DNA from 3 places in the Brevibacterium pityocampae genome. Region 1 is predicted to be linked to each of the others. Evidence: predicted binding sites of a transcription regulator. Region 1 holds the regulator's gene; each other region holds the start of a gene.
What was found. The regulator LexA, encoded in region 1, represses DNA repair genes until DNA is damaged. The targets are predictions, from matches to a motif close to TCGAACANNTGTTCGA.
Positions count from the first base shown of each region.

Region 2: ABD883_RS13125 (HNH endonuclease signature motif containing protein) is a predicted target of LexA. The motif match lies at 2,801-2,816, and genes of this name have one in related genera.
Region 3: ABD883_RS12525 (Rv2578c family radical SAM protein) is a predicted target of LexA. The motif match lies at 2,975-2,990, and genes of this name have one in related genera.

Region 1 is NZ_BAABGL010000001.1:52,188-59,037, reverse strand. It holds gene ABD883_RS00265 (class I SAM-dependent methyltransferase) at 1-38, opposite strand, end outside; gene hflX (GTPase HflX) at 122-1,696, shown strand; gene ABD883_RS00255 (ATP-dependent DNA helicase) at 1,693-3,669, shown strand; gene lexA (transcriptional repressor LexA) at 3,812-4,564, opposite strand; gene ABD883_RS00245 (LysM peptidoglycan-binding domain-containing protein) at 4,847-5,206, shown strand; gene ABD883_RS00240 (histidinol-phosphate transaminase) at 5,216-6,478, shown strand; gene hisB (imidazoleglycerol-phosphate dehydratase HisB) at 6,475-6,850, shown strand, end outside.
Region 2 is NZ_BAABGL010000036.1:21,377-28,226, reverse strand. It holds gene ABD883_RS13145 (GNAT family N-acetyltransferase) at 1-487, shown strand, start outside; gene ABD883_RS13140 (RNA-binding S4 domain-containing protein) at 561-1,001, opposite strand; gene ABD883_RS13135 (DUF1990 family protein) at 1,171-1,671, shown strand; gene ABD883_RS13130 (carbon-nitrogen hydrolase family protein) at 1,709-2,632, opposite strand; gene ABD883_RS13125 (HNH endonuclease signature motif containing protein) at 3,037-4,839, shown strand; gene ABD883_RS13120 (beta/alpha barrel domain-containing protein) at 5,008-5,964, opposite strand; gene ABD883_RS13115 (CaiB/BaiF CoA transferase family protein) at 5,961-6,850, opposite strand, start outside.
Region 3 is NZ_BAABGL010000034.1:67,036-73,885, reverse strand. It holds gene ABD883_RS12550 (methionine synthase) at 1-213, shown strand, start outside; partial or broken gene ABD883_RS12545 (MmcQ/YjbR family DNA-binding protein) at 231-500, opposite strand; gene ABD883_RS12540 (hypothetical protein) at 520-654, opposite strand; partial or broken gene ABD883_RS12535 (transposase family protein) at 822-1,502, shown strand; one part of gene ABD883_RS12530 (IS3 family transposase) at 1,536-2,459, opposite strand; one part of gene ABD883_RS12530 (IS3 family transposase) at 2,462-2,719, opposite strand; gene ABD883_RS12525 (Rv2578c family radical SAM protein) at 3,100-4,122, shown strand; gene ABD883_RS12520 (hypothetical protein) at 4,356-4,760, shown strand; gene ABD883_RS12515 (cation-transporting P-type ATPase) at 4,961-6,850, opposite strand, start outside.

The DNA.
Region 1 (6,850 bases):
GGCGCGGAAGGATTCGCGGAGAAATAGTGTTCAGTCATCACGCCCATGGTAATCCGCGCACCGGCCGCCGCCCGGCGCGCCTGTGGGAGAATGGAAGACCGACCACTACCGAGAGAAGTCGATGCCCGTGACCGGATCCACCCCGGATTCCCCCGTCGATCGTCCGACGACCGACCAGCCGTCGAACGGCACCCCGCACGACGACCCGAGCACCGCCCCGACCAGCGAGGACCGGCGGCGCGCGATGATCGACCGCGTCCTCTCCCGCGCCGGCACCGCGCTCACCGACGAGCAGCTCACGCACGAGGACGAGACCCAGCTCGACGTGCTCGAGCGGCGTGCCCTGCGCCGCGTCGACGGACTGTCGACCGAGCTCGAGGACGTCACCGAGGTCGAGTACCGGCAGCTGCGCCTCGAGAAGGTCGTGCTCGCCGGGCTCTACACCTCCGGCACCGCACTCGAGGCGGAGACCTCCCTGCGGGAGCTCGCCGCGCTCGCCGAGACCGCCGGCTCGACCGTGCTCGACGGCCTGCTCCAGCGTCGTGACACCCCGGACCCGGGAACGTTCTTCGGGCGCGGCAAGGCCCAGGAGCTCGCGGAGATCGTCGCCGCCGTCGGCGCGGACACCGTCGTCGTCGACTCCGAGCTCGCCCCCGGCCAGCGGCGCGGGCTCGAGGACGTCGTCAAGGTCAAGGTCATCGACCGGGTGGCGCTCATCCTCGACATCTTCGCCCAGCACGCCAAGAGCCGCGAGGGCAAGGCCCAGGTCGAGCTCGCCCAGCTCGAGTACCTGCTGCCGCGGCTGCGCGGCTGGGGCGAGTCGATGTCCCGGCAGGCCGGCGGCCGGGTGGCCGGCGGTGAGGGCATCGGCTCGCGTGGTCCGGGTGAGACGAAGATCGAGCTCGACCGGCGCCGCATCCGCACCCGGATGGCCAAGCTCCGCAAGCAGATCAAGGCGATGGAGCCCTCGCGGGAGACCAAGCGCGCCAACCGGACGCGCAACCACGTGCCGAGCGCGGCGATCGTCGGCTACACCAACGCCGGCAAGTCCTCCCTCCTCAACCGGCTCACCGCCGCCGGCGTCATGGTGCAGAACGTCCTGTTCGCCACCCTCGACCCGACGGTGCGGCAGGCGCAGACGGCCGACGGCCGCGACTTCACCTACACCGACACCGTGGGCTTCGTCCGCAACCTGCCCCACCAGCTCGTCGAGGCGTTCCGCTCGACCCTCGAGGAGGCCGCCTACGCCGACCTCCTCGTCCACGTGGTCGACGCCTCCCACCCGGACCCGACGAGCCAGATCCAGGCGGTGCGCGATGTCCTCGCCGACGTCGACACCGCCGACATCGGCGAACTCATCGTCTTCAACAAGGCCGACATCGCCGACCCGGTCGCCCTCTCCGCGCTGCTCCGCGCCCACCCGGGTGCGCTCGCGGTGTCCGCCGCGAACGGGGCGGGGATCGCCGAGCTCGAGGCGCGCATTGCCGAGCTCCTGCCCGAGCCCGAGCACGAGCTCACCGTCCTCCTGCCCTACGACCGCGGCGACCTCGTGTCCCGCATCCACGACGAGGGCACCGTGCTCGAGGAGAAGCACCTGGCGGAGGGCACCGCAGTGCAGGCGCGCGTCGACTCCGACCTCCTCAGCGAGCTCGAGGAGTACCGCAAGCCGGACATGTTCTCCGGGCCGGCTGCGTGACCGCGACCGCCGACCTCCTCGCGAGTGCCGTCGACGCGCTCGGCGGCAGCCCGCGGGAGGGGCAGCAGACCATGGCCGAGGCCGTCGCCGGCGCTCTCGGCTCGGAGACCCACCTCCTCGTCCAGGCCGGCACCGGGACCGGGAAGTCGCTGGCCTACCTCGTGCCCGCGCTCGAGCACGCCGTGCGCACCGGCGAGCGGGTCGTGGTATCGACGGCGACCCTGGCGCTGCAGAACCAGATCGTCAACCGCGACGTGCCCCGCCTGCTCAAGGCGCTCGGCGGAGACCTCGAGCGCAAGCCGCGCGCCGCCGTCCTCAAGGGCCGCCGCAACTACGTGTGCAAGCACAAGCTCGACGGCGGCTACCCCGATGACGCGCTCGGCATGCTGTTCGACCTCGGGGCCGACGACGCCGCCGGGCGCGGCTCCGCCTCGGCGTCCGCGTCCGCGCTCGGCGAGGAGATCCAGCGGGTGCGCAGCTGGGAGCGGATCACCGAGTCCGGGGACCGCGACGACCTCGTCCCCGGTGTCTCCGACCGGGCCTGGGCCCAGGTGTCGGTCAACGCCTTCGACTGCCTCGGCTCGAAGTGCCCGGTGTTCGAGGAGTGCTACGCGGAGCGGGCGAAGATCGCCGCGGCCGCAGCCGACCTCGTCGTCACCAACCATGCGCTGCTCGCGATCGACGCCTTCGGGGACCACGCGGTGCTGCCCGAGCACGACGCCGTCGTCATCGACGAGGCCCACGAACTGCGCGACCGGGTGACGAACGCGCTCTCCGGTTCGCTCACCGTCGCCATGCTCCACGCCGCCGCGCAGGCCGCGCGGAAGAACACCGCCGTGCAGGACGGGGTGATCGGGCTCCTCGAGACCGCCGCCTCCGCCTTCGACAAGGCGCTCCAGGCGACCACCGAGGGGCTGCTCCAGGTCTGGCCCGAAGCGCTCACCACCGCCGTCATCGCCGTCCGCGACGCAGCCCGGCAGATCCTCGCCGAGGCCGGTCGCGGCACCGAGTCCAAGGAGGCCGACGCCGGCCTGCAGATGGCCCGGGCCCGCCTCCAGGAGGTGTTCGAGCTCGCCGAGCGGATGAGCGAGCTCGCCGACAACGACGTCACCTGGGTCACCCGCTCGACCTTCCGGGAGACGGAGACCGTCTCCCTCGTCGTCGCTCCGCTCAGCGTCGCCGGCACCATGCGCAACGGGATCTTCGCCGAGTCCACCGTCGTCGCCACCTCGGCGACCCTGGCACTCGGCGGCCGGTTCGAGCCAGTGGCCGCCTCGCTCGGCCTCGCCGGTCCCGAGGCGCCCCGGTACGACGCGATCGATGTCGGCTCCCCGTTCGACTATCCCAAGCAGGCGATCCTCTACGTCGCCTCCGGGCTGCCCCGACCGGCGCGCAGCGGGCTCAACGAGGAGATGATCGCCGAGCTGCGCGAGCTCGTCACCGCCTCGCGCGGCGGTGCGCTCGGACTGTTCTCCTCCCGCTTCGCCGCCGAGCAGGCCGCGACGGCCCTGCGCGAGACGCTCGACACGCCGGTGCTGCTCCAGGGGGAGGAGTCGCTCGCCGCGCTCGTCGCCCGGTTCTCCGCGGAGGACGACACCTCGCTGTTCGGCACGATGTCGCTGTGGCAGGGGGTCGACGTGCCGGGCCGCACGTGCCGGCTCGTCGTCATCGACCGGATCCCGTTTCCGCGCCCCGACGACCCCCTCACCCGTGCGCGCACGCAGGCCGCCGAGCGGAACCGCGCCAACGGCTTCATGACGGTCAGCGCCACCCACGCCGCGCTCCGGCTCGCGCAGGGGGTCGGCCGGCTCATCCGCACCACCGACGACCGCGGCGTGGTCGCCGTGCTCGACTCCCGGCTGCGCACCGCGCGCTACGGAGGCTTCCTCGCCGATTCGCTGCCTCCGATGTGGCGCACCGAGGACGGCGCGGCGGTTCGCTCCGCCCTCTCCCGCCTCGCCGAGCAGGACTGAGGCCGACCGCCGGGGTACGACGAGGGCGGGATCAGACGAAGCCTGGGTGGGGCCCGGCCGGGCACGACGAGGGCGGAGCACCGATCGGTGCTCCGCCCTCGTGACGCTGCGGACGCGCTGCGCGGTCGGTGCCCAGCAGGCCTCAGACCCGCCGGATGACCGCGGTGACGATGCCCATGATCGTGGCGTGGTCGCCGTCGATCGGGTCGTAGATCGGGTTCTGCGGCAGCAGCCACTGCTTGCCGCCGCTGCGCTTGAGCGTCTTGACCGTGGCCTCCTCGTCGAGGAGTGCCGCGACGATCTCGCCGTTCTCCGCCGACTGCTGGCGCCGCACGACCACCCAGTCGCCGTCGCAGATCGCGGCGTCGATCATCGAGTCGCCGGCGACCTGGAGGAGGAAGAGGTCACCGGAGCCGACGACCTGGGTGGGCAGGGCGAAGACGTCCTCGACCGCCTGCTCCGCGGTGATCGGGCCGCCGGCGGCGATCCGCCCGAGCACCGGCACCATCGCCGTGTTCGCCGAACCGGGTTCGGCGGCCGGCGGGGCCTCCTCGGCCGGGTTGACGATCTCGATCGCACGGGGGCGCTTGGGATCGCGGCGCAGGTAGCCGAGGCGCTCGAGCTGGGAGAGCTGGTGGGCGACGCTCGACAGGGACGCCAGACCGGCGGCCTTGCCGATCTCGCGCATGCTCGGCGGGTAGCCGTTGGTGTACACGGCCGACTCGATCGTCTCGAGGACGAGCCGCTGGCGCGGAGTGAGGCGCTGGTCCCCGGCGGCGGCCGAGCCCTCGGGGAGCTCGACGATATCGGCCTGGGTGGCGCGGAAGTCCTCGATCTCGTCGACGACGGCGTCATTGCGCGGGCGTCCTCTGGGGCGTCGTGATTGGGGGCTCATTCCTCTTCCCTTCCCGTTCCTCTCACCGTGCTGCACGACCGGAGCGTCGTGGGCTCCGGTCCCGACCGCGAGGCCGTGTCCGTGCCCGGTGCAACACTTCGAACATAGCCGATCGCGACGTCGTTCGAATCCATTTTCACACACGTGTTCGAGAAATAGTGGACATCCGTTCGATTGTCGTGTTCAATAGTACATGAGTTCGAATCCCCGGACCGCAGTCGCCGCGCATCATCAGTTCGGCGCACCGGCCGGCCTCGGGATCGATGAAGAGGAGGACACCCCATGTCTGCAAACACCGCACCCGCACCCGCACCCGCGGCCGCCACCGTGCTCACCCCGCGCGGTCGCCGCGCCCTGCGCCTGGCCCGCACCCTCGGTCTGGCCCTGTGCGCGCTCGTCATCGGGATCGTCATCGCGCTGAGCTCCGGGGCCCAGGCCTCCGCCGGGTCCGCCGCCGGCGCCCCGGCCGGTGCGGGCTTCGACACCGTCGTCGTCGAGGAGGGCGACTCGCTGTGGTCGATCGCACAATCGGTCTCCGGCGGCCAGGACACCCGTGACGTCGTCCTCGACATCGTCGAGGTCAACGGACTCGACCGTCAGGTGGTCCACCCCGGGCAGGAGCTCGCCGTCCCCGGACGATAGACTTCTGCGGTGACGACTCTCGATGATCTCCCGCTCCGGGACGACCTGCGCGGCCGATCCCCGTACGGCGCCCCGCAGCTCGACGTCCCCGTCCGGCTCAACGTCAACGAGAATTCCCATCCCGTCCCCGCGGAGGTCGTGAGCGCGCTCGAGCACGAGCTCTCCGCGGTGCTCCACGACCTCAACCGCTACCCCGACCGCGAGTTCGACCGCCTGCGCTCCGCGCTCGCCCACTACCTCGACGGGGTGCTCGAGCGTCAGGGAGGCCCTGCCGCCGGAACCGCCGCGCCCGAGCGCACCGACTCCGTGCGCAGTGCCACCGAGAACACCGGCACCGGGCGCATCGACCCGGCGCAGATCTGGGCGGCGAACGGATCGAACGAGGTCCTTGCCCATATCCTCCAGGCCTTCGGCGGTCCGGGCCGCACCGCGCTCGGCTTCACCCCGAGCTACTCGATGCATCCGCTCATCACCGCGTCGACCGGCGCCGTGTGGATCGCCGTCGACCGCGAGGCGGACTTCGGGATCAGCGTCGAGTCCGCGGTGGCCGCCGTGCGCGAGCACCGGCCCGACGTCGTGTTCCTCTGCACCCCGAACAACCCCACCGGCAACGGTCTCGACCTCGCCGTCGTCGAAGCCGTGCTCGCCGCGAGCACCGGCATCGTCATCGTCGACGAGGCCTATGCCGAATTCGCGCGACCCGGATTCCGCACCGCGCTCACGCTCCTCCCGGACCACCCCCGGCTCATCGTGTCGCGCACGATGAGCAAGGCCTTCGCCTTCGCGGGCGTGCGCCTCGGGTACGCCGTCGCACACCCGGCCGTGATCGACGCGCTGCGCCTCGTGCGGCTGCCCTACCACCTGTCCGCGCTGACCCAGGCCGCCGCCTGCGCCGCGCTCGCCCACGCCCCCGCACTGCTCGCCACCGTCGACGCGCTCGTCGAGCAGCGCGAGCGCATGGCCGCCGCCCTGCTCGACGCCGGCTTCACCGTGGTGCCGAGCGACTCGAACTTCCTCCTGTTCGGCGGCATCGCCGAGCCCCACGCCCTGTGGCAGGACCTCCTCGACGCCGGCGTCCTCGTCCGCGACACCGGGATCCCCGGTCACCTGCGCGTCAACGCCGGCACCGCCGAGGAGACCGACGCCTTCATCGATGCCGTGCACCGGGTGCTCGAGAGCACCCCGGAGCACCTCGCCGCCCCCACCCAGATCCCCGCCGGCCCGCCCGTCGGCGCCGCCCCCCGGACAGCAAAGGACCAGGACCCCGCATGACCGAACGCCAGGCCTCGGCACACCGTGCGACGAGCGAATCCGACGTCACCGTGCGCGTCGACCTCGACGGCACCGGTGCCTCGGACATCTCCACGGGAGTGCCGTTCTACGACCACATGCTCACCGCCCTGTCGAAGCACTCGCTCATCGACCTCAACGTGAAGGCCGAGGGCGATGTCCAGATCGACGTCCACCACACCGTCGAGGACACCGCGATCGTCATCGGCCAGGTCCTGCGCGAAGCGCTCGGCGACAAGGCCGGGATCCGCCGCTACGGCGACGCGCTCGTACCGCTGGACGAATCGCTCGCGCGGTGCGTCGTCGACGTCTCCGGCCGCCCGTATTTCGTGCACAGCGGCGAGCCCGAGGGCC
Region 2 (6,850 bases), on a different contig from region 1:
GGCACCCGCCGCCGAGGTGCGGGTCGGGGACCTCGAGGACGTCAGCGAGGCCTACGCGGCGGCCGTCGAGATGTTCACCGAGGAGGTCGGGTTCTCCCCGGTGGAGAACGGGTCCGCGGGGTACCTGAGCAAGGTCCGCTCGAACCTCGCCAGCGGCTCCACCCTGCTCTACACCGCCGAGCGCGGGCCGGACGGCGAGCCGCTGCCCCGCTGGCCGGCGCAGAACTCCGCGCGGCAGGTCGTGTTCAAGGCCGACATCGGCATCCGCTCGGACACGGCGGTGCAGATCCAAGGGGTGTGGGTGCATCCGGCGTTCCGCGGCCGCGGGCTCGCCGCGCCCGGCATGGTCGCCGTCACGGGCCACGTCCGGCGCACCGTGGCGCCCGTCGTCAGCCTCTACGTCAACGCCTTCAACGCCCCGGCGCTGCGCACCTACGCCGCCGCCGGCTACTCCCAGCGCGGCCGGTTCGCCACGATCATCTACTGAATCCCGGAGTGCAATTCTCGAAGGTTCCTGGGAACGATTCCGCGAACCATCGCAATCTCACGCGACAGCAGCGTCAGTCGTCCTCCCGCGGGTCGAAGCGGAACTCACCGGGCGCCTCGGCGCCGGACCGGTCCCGTCCGCGCAGGGCCTCGAGCGCGCGCCGGTCCTTCTTCGTCGGCCGCCCGGTGCCCTTGTCGCGGCGCGGCACCCATCCGCGCAGGGTCGGATCCGGCGGGGGCGTGAGGTCCTCGTAGCACTGCTGGGCGATCGGCGCCCCGCCGCGCGTGTCGAGGAGGGCGGTGATGCGGAGGATCTTCTCGAATCCGGTGCGACGCACCCGGACCTCCTGACCGATCCGCACCTTCTGCGAGGCCTTGACCCGCTGGCCGTCGAGCTGCACGTGCCCGCCCCGACACGCCGTGGTCGCCGCCGACCGGGTCCGGAACATCCGCACGGCCCACAGCCAGACGTCGATGCGCTGGGATTCGCTGGAGTCGAAACGGGGTTCGGGCATGGGTCGAGTCTACGGTTCTCCGCAGAGCCGAGGACAGCTCGGAGCGGCATGGGGCGGCCCGGCCGGCCGTCCCCGCGCCGGCAGTGATGCGGATGCCTGGCAGCCCACCGGCAGCCCGCGGCAGACTCGGAAGGGGCGGATGCGTCCGCGGAGTTGAGAGACTGGGTGCATGACTCCACCACCGGTGAGCCTCACCGCACCCGCCCTCATCGACTGGACACCGCCGCGAGGCCTGCGCGCCCACGAGTCCACCTCGGTCATCGGGCGCGGCCAGGCGATGTGGGACCGTGCGAGCACCGAGGTCCTCCGCTGGACCGTGAAGACGCGCAGCGGGTTCCGGGTGGCGCCCGCCGCCGAGGCGGTCGTCGGCGCACGCCCGACGGTCACCGCCGGCCTGCTCGGGATCACGGTTGTCGAACCGGTCGAGGTGGTCGAGGTCGTCCGCGCGGCGGATCGGGTGGGCTTCGCCTACCGCACCCGCCCCGGCCATCCGCTCGACGGCGAGGAGGCGTTCATCGTCCACCGGACCGGACCCGAGGTGCGGCTGACGATCCGCTCCCTCACCCGGCCCGCCCCGGCCGGGTTCTGGCGGCCGCTGTACCCGGCACTGCTCGTCGCCCAGCAGGTGGTGCGCCGCCGCTACCGCGCCGCCCTGCGCCGGCCGGGCTGACCGGGACGACTCGGCTCGCGCAGGGGCGCGGCCCCGCTCAGCCGGTGAACTCGACGCCGGGCCGGGGTCGGGTGTCGACGGTGAGTTCGAAGACGTCGGGCCGGGAGTAGTGCCCGACCGGGTCGAAGTCGTAGGTGGTGCGGGAGCGGGCGGTGACGTCGACCTCGGCGGTGAGGATCGTCTCCTCGTCGTAGACGGGGCCGGCGAGCAGTTCGCCGGTGGGGCCGTAGATCGCCGAGCCGCCGCGGATCAGCCAGCCGGCCTCGTTCGGCTCGAGCACGCTCGCGTAGTCGTCCCCGAAGTCCTCCGCGCGGATCGCCTGGCACGCGGAGAGGACGAAGCAGCGGCCCTCCATCGCGATGTGGGCCATGGTGTGCTGCCAGGTGTCGCGATCGTCGACCGTCGGAGCGCAGTAGATCTCGACGCCCTGGGCGTACATCGCCTGCCGGAGCAGCGGCATGTAGTTCTCCCAGCAGATCACCGCGCCGGTCCTGCCGGCGGGGGAGTCGACGACCGGCAGGGTCGACCCGTCGCCGAATCCCCAGATCAGGCGCTCGGACCCGGTGGGCATGAGCTTGCGGTGGTGGCCGACGATGCCGTGCTCGGCGTCGATGTGGACGGCGGTGCAGTAGAGCGTCTGGCCGAGGCGCTCGATGATCCCCAGCACCGTGAACACTCCCGTGCGGCGGGCGGCCTCCGCGATCTCCTCGAGCTCGGGGCCGTCGAGGGCGACGGCGTTGTCGAAGTACCGCTGGTACTCGTCGCGGCCGGCATCGGTGCGCCGGCCCACCGGGGCGCCGAAGGTCAGACCCTTCGGATAGGTCCCGAGGGTGGCTTCCGGGAACACCGCGAGCTCCGCCCCGGCCCGTGCCGCGTCGTCGATCAGACTGCAGATCTTCGCCGTGGTGGCGGCGCTGTCGAAGGGGATGGAACCGGTCTGGACGACGGCGACTCGGGTCATGGTGACTCCTCGGATCGTGTGGTGTCGAGTGCGGTGGGTGACCGGCGGGTGCCGGTGTCCTCCTGCCATCGTGCCATCACCGGTGCAGTCACCGGCACCCGGACGTGCGGGGAAGGGCCGAGGTGCACCTCGGGTTCGTCCACAATCGATGGAACACAGGAGAGAATATTCAACTTATTTTCGAACGGGTTGTGGATAACGCGGTTTTTCTGCTGATTTGACCCGCTCCGTGTCCGTGCCTCTCGATAGCGTGGAATCACGGAAGCACCACCGCTCGGCGGGACCCGGAGCACGTTCGATCGAACCGGTCGGAGCGGGTGGAGCAGACGGCACCGGTTCGCAGTCGCTGGACCGCTGGACGAGGACCGGTGCAGTCGAGGCACGGAGAGGAGGCGAACAGGCCGATGACCGCGACGAGAACCGACCCCGCAGGCGCACGAGCGCCGGACGGAGTCCCGGCGCTGCTGCGTCTGCAGGACTCGCTGCCCGCCTACGATCGGCTCATGCTCGCGCGGATGCGCCTCATCGCGGACACCGTCGTCGAGGAGTGCCTCGACCTCGAGCCCGAACCGGCGCCCGAACTCGCCGCGGAGCCCATGTCCACGTCGAAATGGGTCCTCGAACGGATGACAGGGGAGCACCTCACCTGCCTCGCCGCCGTGCTCGATTCCACGATCACGCGCGCCTACTCGACCGCCCGAGACGCACTCATCGCCTGTTTCAGCCTCCATCGCACCCGTGCGCTCGTGGAGACCGGGACCATGTGCTTCGACCGGCTGCAGTACGCGGCGCGGCGCGCGCATCGCCTGGGGGATGCCGCGCTCGCCGAGCTCGACGCCGGGATCGCGGAGCTGCGACCCGATCTGTCGTGGAAGTCGTACTGCCGAGCGGTCAACGATCTCATCCGCCTGCTCACCGACAATGACGACCGGGCCGAAGACGTCCACATCCGCCGGCGCGTCGAGTTCTGGCGCAGCGATCCCTCCGAGGGGAAGCTCCTGCTGACCGGCCCGCTCGAACCGCTCTACGCCCTGCACCGGCGGCTCGAGGCCACCGCCCGGGCGATCGCGCGGGCGCAGACCGGCACCTTCGGCGAGCAGCTCCCGCCGGGATCGGTGATCATCGACGACCGCACGGTGCCGCAGCTGATGTTCGACCTCATGAGCACGCTCGCGCCCGGCACCGAGGTCGAAGTCCTCAACCCCGTCGACTTCGGCCGCGGCGACCCCGCCACTGGAACCGACGCCGGCGAGCTCGTCGATGCACTCATCCGAACCGCCGGTGGTGCGGCTGATGCGCGCGACGCTGCACCACCGGTCGATCCGGATCCGGCCTCGGGACCGGGCAGCGCGTCCGCTGACCCGAGCCGTGTCGTCATCACCTGCCCGACGAACCAGGAATGGCTGCGCCGACAGGCGACCGTCGTCGTCACGGTCCCATTCCTCAGCCTCACCGGACACGCCGAGCTGCCCGGCCATTGGTCGGACGGCGGGCCAGTTCCGGCGGAGATGGCCCAGCGGTTCGCGTCCCGGAGCTCGACGTTCTACCGGATCCTCACCGACCCCGTCTCCGGCGCCGTCTGCGACGAAGCCGCTCGCTCCTACGTGATCCCCAAGGGCACCCGGATGACGATGAACGAGAAGTGGATGTGGTGCACCGCGCCCGGATGCGCCCGGCGGGCCGAGACCTGCGACGCCGACCACGCGATCCCGTTCGATCATGCGGATCCGGCGGCCGGCGGCCGCACCGACCTGGAGAATCTCCACCCCCTGTGCAGGGCGCACCACCTGATGAAGACCAAGCGGATGCTCACGCTCCACGCCGGCCCGGGAGGGATGAAACGGTGGGAGTTCCCCCACGGCATCACCGCCGAGGTCCGCGCCGCCGAGCGCATCATCGACCGGGCTGCGGCCCGCGAGATGCTCCGCGTCCTCGGACTGCCGGACCCGAGCGGCCGCGCCGGACCGGAGAACCCTGACGACCGTGCCGGCCCAGCAGATCCCGGAGACCGCGCGGGACCGATGGATCCCGGTGACCAGGCCGGACCGGATGATCACCGATTCTGCTCCGGGCCTGATCGTTCGCCCGACAGTGCTGCTGATCGCGGCCGTCCGCGGCCCGCTGGGCCGCCCGATCCGTGGACCTGTCGCAGCGGCGCTGACGATGCGCTGTGGACCCATGCGGACGACGACCCGCCGCCGTTCTGAGAGGTGCGATCGGTCGCCGAGCCGCCGATGGGGTCGGATCCCGCGAACTGCGGTCGGCCAGGTGCAGGTGGGGCTATAGCATCACCTGGTCACGCTCGCCCGGTCGCGCGCGGGGTCACGGAATGCCGATCGACAGGTGATCGAGATCAGCTGGTCACACTCGCCTGGTCAGGACCCGCTGATCACCCACGGGAAGGCATGCGCGGTCGAGCGGGCGCCCTGTGCCGCCTTCGAGGCGTTGCGCTCGCCGAGGCGTGCGGTGAGGTCCTCACCGAGCTCGACGATCCGGGCGAACCGCTCCGTGGTGAGCCAGTCGGGCTTCGTCGCGAACAGGATGTCCTCGCTCGAGGTGTTCCCCGAGGCCCCCGGCGCGAACGGGCACCCGCCCAGACCGCCGAGCGCACCGTCGACCGAGGTCGCGCCCGCCGTGATCGCCGCCAGTGTGTTCGCCACGCCCAGCCCCCAGGTGTCGTGGCCGTGGAAGACGACGCCGGCATGCGGCCGCAGCCGTGCGGCCCCCGCCACGAGAAGCGCCACCTGAGCCGGATCGGCCTGCCCCAGGGTGTCGGCGATGACGGTCTCGCTGCACCGGGCCGCGCGCGGATCGGCCACGAGCGCGAGTGTGCGCCGCGGATCGACCGGCCCGTCGAAGGGGCAGGTGAACGACGTCGCCAAGCACAGCTGCAGCTCCGCACCCGCCTCGGCGGCGATGTCGAGGGCGCGGGGGAGCGCGGCCATCGAGTCCTCGGTCGAGCGTCCGATGTTCGCCCGGTTGTGCGCATCGGACACCGACAGGCAGTACTGCAGGCGGGTCACGCCGGCCGAGACCGCGCGCTCGACGTGGCGCGGTGTCGCCACCCACAGCCAGCAGCTGCGCAGCTCCTCCGGCCTGAGCGCGGCGACGACCTCGAGCGTGTTCGCCATCGGCGGGACGAGGTCCGGCCGGGCGAGCGAGCCGATCTCGAGCTCCGGCACGCCGAGCGCGAGCAGCTCCCGGATGAGGTCGACCTTGACCTCGGTCTCGAGGAGCCCACCGGTGAGCTGCAGGCCGTCGCGCAGCGTGACGTCGCGCAGCCGCGCGGTCGGGTGCGCACCGGGACGGATGCTGGTGGTGTCCTCGGTCATGGTCGTCCTCCCTCTGCTCCTGACGTTCTCCGTGCTCCATCGTCCTCACTGCCGGCCGCACTGTCGGCCCCGCCGCCGCCGAGGATCTCCGCGATCATCCCGGAATCGACCCCGGCGGCCTCGAGCACCTCGCGTGTGTGCTCCCCGAGGTCGGGACCGAGGTGATCGATCTCCACCGAGGTCCCGCCGATCACCGGGGTGATCCCGGGGAACGCGACATCGGTCAGCACCCCGTCGCCGGTGTCGACGTCGAAGCGCTGGATCATGTTCCGCGCCCGGTACTGCTCGTCGGCGAGGATGTCCTCGGCGGTGTAGATCGGCCCGGCCGGCACGCCGGCGGCATCGAGTGCGGCGAGCGCGTCGTCCACGGTGCGCTCCGCCGTCCAGGCTCCGATCGCAGCGTCGAGCTCGTCCCGGCGCGCCCAGCGCTGCGCGTTCGAGGCCAGCCCCGGGTCGGCGGCGAGGTCGGGCCGGCCGATGACCTCCATGTAGCGGCGGAAGATCCCGTTGCCGTTGCCGGCGATGACGATCGACTTCCCCTCCGCGCACACATAGGCGTTCGACGGCGCGATCCCCTCGGTGCGCCCGCCGGTGCGGGTGCGCAGCCGTCCGAACGCGGAGTAGTCGGGCACGAGCGATTCCATGACGGAGAACATCGCCTCGTTGAGGGCGACGTCGACCGTGCGCGGTGAATCCGGCTCATCGGACTTCGCGTTCGCCTGTGCCCGCCGGCGCTCGCGGTCGAACAGCATCATGCACGCGCCGAACGCCGCCTGCATGCCGGCGATCGAATCCCCGATCGACACCCCGACCCGCGTCGGCGGCCGGTCGGGATCGCCCACGAGCTCGCGGAAGCCGCCGTACGCCTCGGCGACGGCGGCGAACC
Region 3 (6,850 bases), on a different contig from region 1:
ATCGATGTGGCCAATACCGCTGTGGAGACACCTGAAGAGGTTGCCGCGACCCTGCGCAATGCACTGCAGTTTGTCGACGCCGATAAGCTCTGGGCCTCCACCAACTGTGGGATGGCTCCTCTGTCACGTAGTGTGGCCCGGGCCAAGCTGGGCGCCTTGAGCGCCGGGGCGGAAATCGTTCGCAGAGAGCTTTCTACAGAGCCCGCCGCCTAAGGGTGACCACCACCCTGTCAGCTGCCGAAGGTCTCCGGGTTCACGGGCCACTCCCGCCGGGGGAGGTTCTTCTCCACAACCAAAAGGTAGGACTCAGTGACCAGATCGTCCACCATCTGTTTGTCGACGTCGCCGTCGGCATGCAGGGTGATCCAGTGCTTCTTTTTCATGTGATACCCGGGGGTGATGTGGCTGTGGTGCTCGCGCAGGAAGCTCGCATCCTCTGGTGAGGCTTTCAGGACCACCAGCGGTTCACCGGTGACCTCAGTCTGGAGCATGAACACCTTGCCCCGGACCCGACTTTTATCAGGTTAGTGTGCACCCTGGATGGTGTCGTGGATGGTGCTGAGCTTCTAGGGCTGCGGCCAGCCGGCGGCGGAACTTCTCGGTGGCGTAGATCGACAGCCACCGCTTCACCGTGGCATAGGAGATCGGATCCATGCCCATCTCCTCGATCACCCACAGTGAGTCGAAATTTGATGGCTCTTCGCGTTTGAGGGTGTAGAGGCGGGGATGAGGATCAGGGTCGGCGTGGCGATAGGTGGATAGAGGTCGAGGCCTTCCGAAGATGGAGGTTCTTACACCAATCCATCCAGAAGACCTCGACGATGCCCCAGCCTACTTTCACCACCCCTGACCTCAACAGCTTCTGCCTCCTCGACTCCCTCGGCCTGATGGTCACCGGCCAACAGATCCGCCGCGACCGGGCCATCCTGGAATGCAGAGTCATCGAAGACGATCCATGGTGCCGTAACTGTGGCGCAGAGGGGCTGCCGCGGGGCACGGTAGTCCGGAAGCTGGCGCACCTACCGTTGGGGTGGCGACCCACGGTGCTGTGGGTTCGGGTTCGCCGATACCGATGTGCTGACTGTGGCATCGTCTGGCGCCAGGACACCACCACAGCGGCGGCACCGCGGGCGAAGTTGAGCAGGCATGCGGTGCTGTGGGCCCTGAAGTCGGTGGTGATCGACAGGATGAGCATCGCAAGGGTCGCCGCCGCACTGGCCTGCTCTTGGCATACCGTCAACGACGCCGTGTTGGCCGCCGGCCGGGACCTGCTCATTGAGGACCCTCACCGGTTCGACGGGGTGAAGGTCATAGGTGTTGATGAGCATTGCTGGCGCCACACCGGGCGCGGCTCCCACTATGTCACCGTGGTCATCGATCTGACCCCGGTGAAGGAACGCCGCGGCCCTGCCCGGCTGCTGGACATGGTCCCGGGTCGTTCCAAGCAGGTGTTCAAGACCTGGCTGGATGCTCAGAGCGAGGGGTTCAGGGAGGGGATCGAGGGGGACTGCTGACGGTTTAGTTGACTCCGGGGTTTATGCCGCCAGAGCGACGGCCTTGTGGTGAACAAGCTCGTATTCAACCGGAGTCAGTTTACCCAAACGCCGTTGCCGACGCTTCCGGTGGTAGGTCCGCTCGACCCAGTGGACGATCGATGTCCGCAACCTCGCTCGCGTGTCCCAACGGCCCCGGTCGAGGACGTTCTTCTGCAACACAGCGAAGAACGATTCCATCGCCGCATTATCACCAGCAGCGCCGACCCGACCCATCGATCCGACTAGCCCGTAACGCCGTAGAACCTGCTGGAACTTACGAGAGCGAAATTGCGACCCGCGATCCGAGTGAACGACACACCCTGCCACGGCTCGCGGTCCGCCACGACGAGCCACAGCGTCATCAATCGCCGCCACAGCCAGACGAGATTTCATCCTCGAATCGATGGCATAACCGACGATTCTGTTGCTGAACACATCCTTGACCGCGCACATATACAGCTTGCCCTCACTGGTGTGATGCTCGGTGATATCGGTCAGCCACAACTCGTTGACTGCCTTTGCTGTGAAGTCGCGTTCGACGAGGTCATCACACACTGGCGGGCCGGGCTTCTTACCGTGCTTCCGGGCTCGTTTGATCGTGTGGGAGAACAGCTCCTGCTGCGAGCACAGCCGCCACACACGACGTTCAGAGGCGCTGTATCCGCACGCCTGGAGCTCATCAGCGATGAACCGGTGCCCGAACCCAGGATCGTCCGTATGAACGTCGTAGGCGGCATTGATCAAGTGCGCCTCCTCGAGTTCCCGGTCAGAGACAGGTTTCGCGCACCACTTGTAGAAACCCTGCTTGGTAAAGCCGAGTACCCGGCAGGCCACTGCCACCGGCACCCCGGCGGCAGCAAGGTCGAGGACCAGCGGGTACATCATTTTGGGTGATGACCACCGAGCTTCAAGTTCGCTTGCGAGAGATACGCTGCAGCCTCGCGGAGGATCTTGTTCTCCCGCTCGAGTTCCCTGATCCGCTTCAGTGCTGCTGCCTGGGCGCGAGACTCCTCGACATCACGAGAGGGCTCGAGTCCGTGCTCACGCAGGCGTGAGTCACGCACCCAGGCCTGGAGAGCTGACTTCGAGATGCCGAGGTCGGCGCAGACCTGCTTCTGGGTCATCCCCTCGCCCAGGAGCTCGAGAGCTGATTGCTTGAACTCATCGGTGTAGATCTTTGGCATGACTTCCATCCTTCCTGGAACTTATCCAGTCGTGAAGTCAACTAAACCCTCAGCAGTCCCTATGTATTGAGACAGGTGTTGACGATGTACTGAGACTCAACACCGCTAGCCCGACAGATTTTTCCGACACAGTGTCGGAACCGTAGGTCCGGAATCCACAGGGATTCCGGACCTCCGTCATTCAGTGCACCTGACGCCCTCCGCGTCACCGCAGCCCCCTCCTTCCTCGCCCCTTCCTCACCCCTTGACCGGCGTTAGAACATGTGTTCGAATCGTTGTATCGGGCGCAGAGCGCGCCCCGCGCTCCGACGATGCAGGCGCCGGTGGTGCGCACAGCGCCCGGCAGCAGGAGGGCGGCGGCAGGTGGACGGAGGACGACCATGAGGTGGAACCAGCAGAGCGTCCTCGATCCGATGGCGATGGTCAACGTCCGCGGCCTGCTCCGCACGGTGAGCACGCCGGAGTTCGCCGGGATGACCTTCCACGAGGTCCTCGCCAAGACCGCGCTCAACAAGGTCCCGCCGGCCAGCGCCATGCCGTTCCCCTGGACGGTCAACCCCTACCGCGGCTGCTCGCATGCCTGCGTCTACTGCTTCGCGCGCAATACCCACCGCTACCTCGACCTCGACGCGGGTGAGGACTTCGATTCGCAGGTCGTCGTCAAGGTCAATATCGCTCAGGTGCTCGCCGCCGAGCTCGCGCGGCCCCGCTGGGTGGGTGAGCACGTGGCGCTCGGCACGAACACCGATCCCTATCAGCGGGCGGAGGGCCGCTACGCGCTCATGCCCGGGATCATCGACGCGCTCGCCGCGCACGGCACCCCGTTCTCGATCCTCACCAAGGGCACCCTGCTGCGCCGCGACCTGCCGCTGCTCGCCCGTGTCGCCGAGGACGTCCCGGTCGACCTCGCGATGTCGATCGCGGTGTTCGACGACGCACTCCAGCAGATGGTGGAACCCGGTACCCCGACGACGGCCGCCCGGCTCGCCACCGTGCGCGCCGCGGCAGACCTCGGGTTCCGGGTCACGGTGTTCCTCATGCCGGTCCTCCCCTACCTCACCGACTCCCCCGCACAGCTCGAGACCGCGGTGCGTGCCATCGCCGCATCCGGTGCGACCCGGGTCGTCCACGGCGCCCTCCATCTGCGACCGGGTGCGCGCGAGTGGTTCCTCGCCTGGATCGACCGTGAGCACCCGCACCTGAGCCGCCGCTACCGCGCCCTCTATGCGCACTCCTCCCACGCGCCGCGTTCCTACCGCGCCCAGCTGTCCCGGCGGATCGGCCCGCTCCTCGACCGGTACGGGCTCAGTTCGCGGGCGGACGACGACTACGCGCGAGGACGCTCCCGGGATCGGCAGGCAGTTCCGGCCGCCGCCCCCGCGCTCACACCGACGCTCTTCTGACGAGGCCTGCACCCGGAACACGGACTGCAGCAGGAACTGCACCGGCGGGCGGAGACTGTGCAGGCTGCGCCCGCCGGTGCGGTTTCCATCGCACTCCCCCAGCACCCAGCGACCACGCGGGCTCGAACCCCGGAATACCCCGCCGGGGCGTGCTGTTGGGGTTGATGGACACGGCCGCACCAAGGCCTCTGCAGCCTCGACGGACACCGACCGCATTCGACGAAGGGACCCCCATGGGCTTCAGCATCGCCACCACCGCGCTCCGCGCCATCCCCGGCGCCTTCATCCTCAACTCCGGCGTCGGCAAGCTCGGCATGCCGCGCGAGATGGCCGAGGGTCTCCAGGGCATGGCCGCCTCCGGCGTGCCGAAGCTCGGCGAGCTCACCCCGGAACAGTTCGCGAAGTTCGTGAGCTACGGGGAGATCGCGGTCGGCGCGGCGCTGCTCGCCCCCATGGTCCCCAAGCGCATCGCCGGAGCCGCGCTGGGCACCTTCGCCGCAGGGATGCTCGCGATGTACTTCCGCAACCCGGCGATGACCGAGGAGGACGGTGTGCGTCCCAGCCAGGACGGCACCGCGCTGGCCAAGGACGCCTGGCTCGCCGCGATCGCGATCGCGCTGATCTTCGGCCGCAAGTGACGCGCCTCCTCCGGCCGTGACACGGCAGCGCTGAGCGCGGCCGCACGACGGGCCCGAGTTCACGAGCGCACCCTGAGCACGATACAGGCGGGGCACCCGGATTCCGGGTGCCCCGCCTGTGTCGTCTGAACCTGTCCCGGCTCGGGCCGATCCGCCCCCGACTTGCGATCCGGAGCCGGTCCCGAGGCGGGAACCGCGGGTCAGGCTGTGCTCACCCCGACCGTGGCCTTCCGGGCGCGCCGCCGCAGGGCCTTGTCGACCTCGACGGTGAGGAACACGACGACCCCGACGATCACCGGAAGCAGCCAGCCGCTGAGCGGCACGGCGGTGGTGGCGAACGCGACCTGCATGAACGGAAGGTACCCGAAGGCGAGCTGCAGCCCGATCATCAGCGCGACGCACAGCCACGAGATGCCGTTCGTCGTGAACAGCTCACGGCGCATGCTGGACGCGGTGGTGAACCGGCTGGCGAACAGGTAGAAGATCTGCCCGACGACGAGCGTGTGCACCGCGATCGTCCGCGAGGTCTCGAGGTCGAGCCCACCGGACTGCGCGAGCAGGAACGCCCCGATCGTCGCCCCGCCGAGCAGCAGGGACACGTAGGCGATCCGCACGACCGCCTCGGAGTCGAGCAGGGAGGCCCGCGGATCCCGGGGCGGCCGCTCCATGATGCCGGGCTCCGAGGGCTCGAAGGACAGCGCGAGCGACAGCGTCACCGCGGTGATGAGGTTGACCCACAGCACCTGGAGCGGGGTGATCGGCAGGGTCATGCCGGCGACCATCGCGACGAGGATGACGAGACCCTGCGCGCCGTTCGTCGGGAGCATGAAGATGATCGCCTTGCGGAGGTTGTCGTAGATCGTCCGGCCCATCTCCACGGCGGCCGCGATCGAGGCGAAGTTGTCGTCGGTGAGGACGATGTCGGCGGCCTCCTTGGTCGCCTCCGTGCCCTTGATGCCCATCGCCACGCCGACGTCGGCGCGCTTGAGCGAGGGGGCGTCGTTGACGCCGTCGCCGGTCATCGACACGACCTCGCCGTCGGCCTGGAGCGCCTGCACGAGCCGCAGCTTGTGCTCCGGGCTCGTGCGCGCATAGACGTCGTGCTCGCGGACGATCTCCCGCAGTTCCTCGTCGGTGCTCGCCTCGAGCTCCGCCCCGGTGATCGCGCGATCACCGATCCCCATCTCCCGGGCGATCGCGGTCGCGGTGCCGGCGTGGTCACCGGTGATCATCCGCACCCGAACGCCGGCGCGCTGCACGGTGCGGATCGCCTCGATCGCCTCCTCGCGCGGCGGATCGATGATCCCGAACAGGCCGAGGAGCACGAAGCCGCCCGCATCGACGTCGTCCGTGGTGAGCTCATCGGTGCCCGGGTCGGCGCGCCGTTCGGCGGCGGCCAGCACGCGCAGGCCCGAGGCGCCGAGCCGGTCGATCTCCGCCTCCCAGTGGGCCCGGTCGAGCGGGGTGCCCGCATCGGGGCCGTCCCCCTGCCGGTCGCAGCGGTCGAGGAGCCGGTCGGGTGCGCCCTTGAGGTGGACCAGCCGGGTGCCGTCCGCCCCGGCATCGAGGGTGGCCATGTACTTGTACTCGGAGTCGAAGGGCACCTCGGCGAGCCGCTCGGCCTGCGGGTGGGCGCCGGACTTGAGGGCGAAGGTGCGGATGCCGCCGTCGGTCGGCTCCCCGTTGAGGACCCATTCCCCGTCGCGCTCGACGACACGGGAGTCGTTGGCGAGCGCGGCCACCTCGGCGATGGCGGCGAGCCCGGGGTGCGCTGCGAGCTCGATCGTCCCGCCTGCGGCGGCGTCCTCGGTGCCGGCACCCGGGGCGCCCGCGGTGGCAGGATCCGCGGCGCGGATCTCGCCGTCGGGCGCGTACCCGATGCCGGTGACCTCGAACCGGCCGGCGGTGGTGACGACCTCGCGCACGGTCATCTCGTTGCGGGTGAGCGTGCCGGTCTTGTCCGAGCAGATCGTCGTCACCGAGCCGAGCGTCTCCACCGAGTTCATGCGGCGGGTGATCGCGTTGCGCGAGGCCATCGCCTGCACGCCGAGGGCCAGGGTGATCGCGAGCACGGCGGGCAGGCCCTCGGG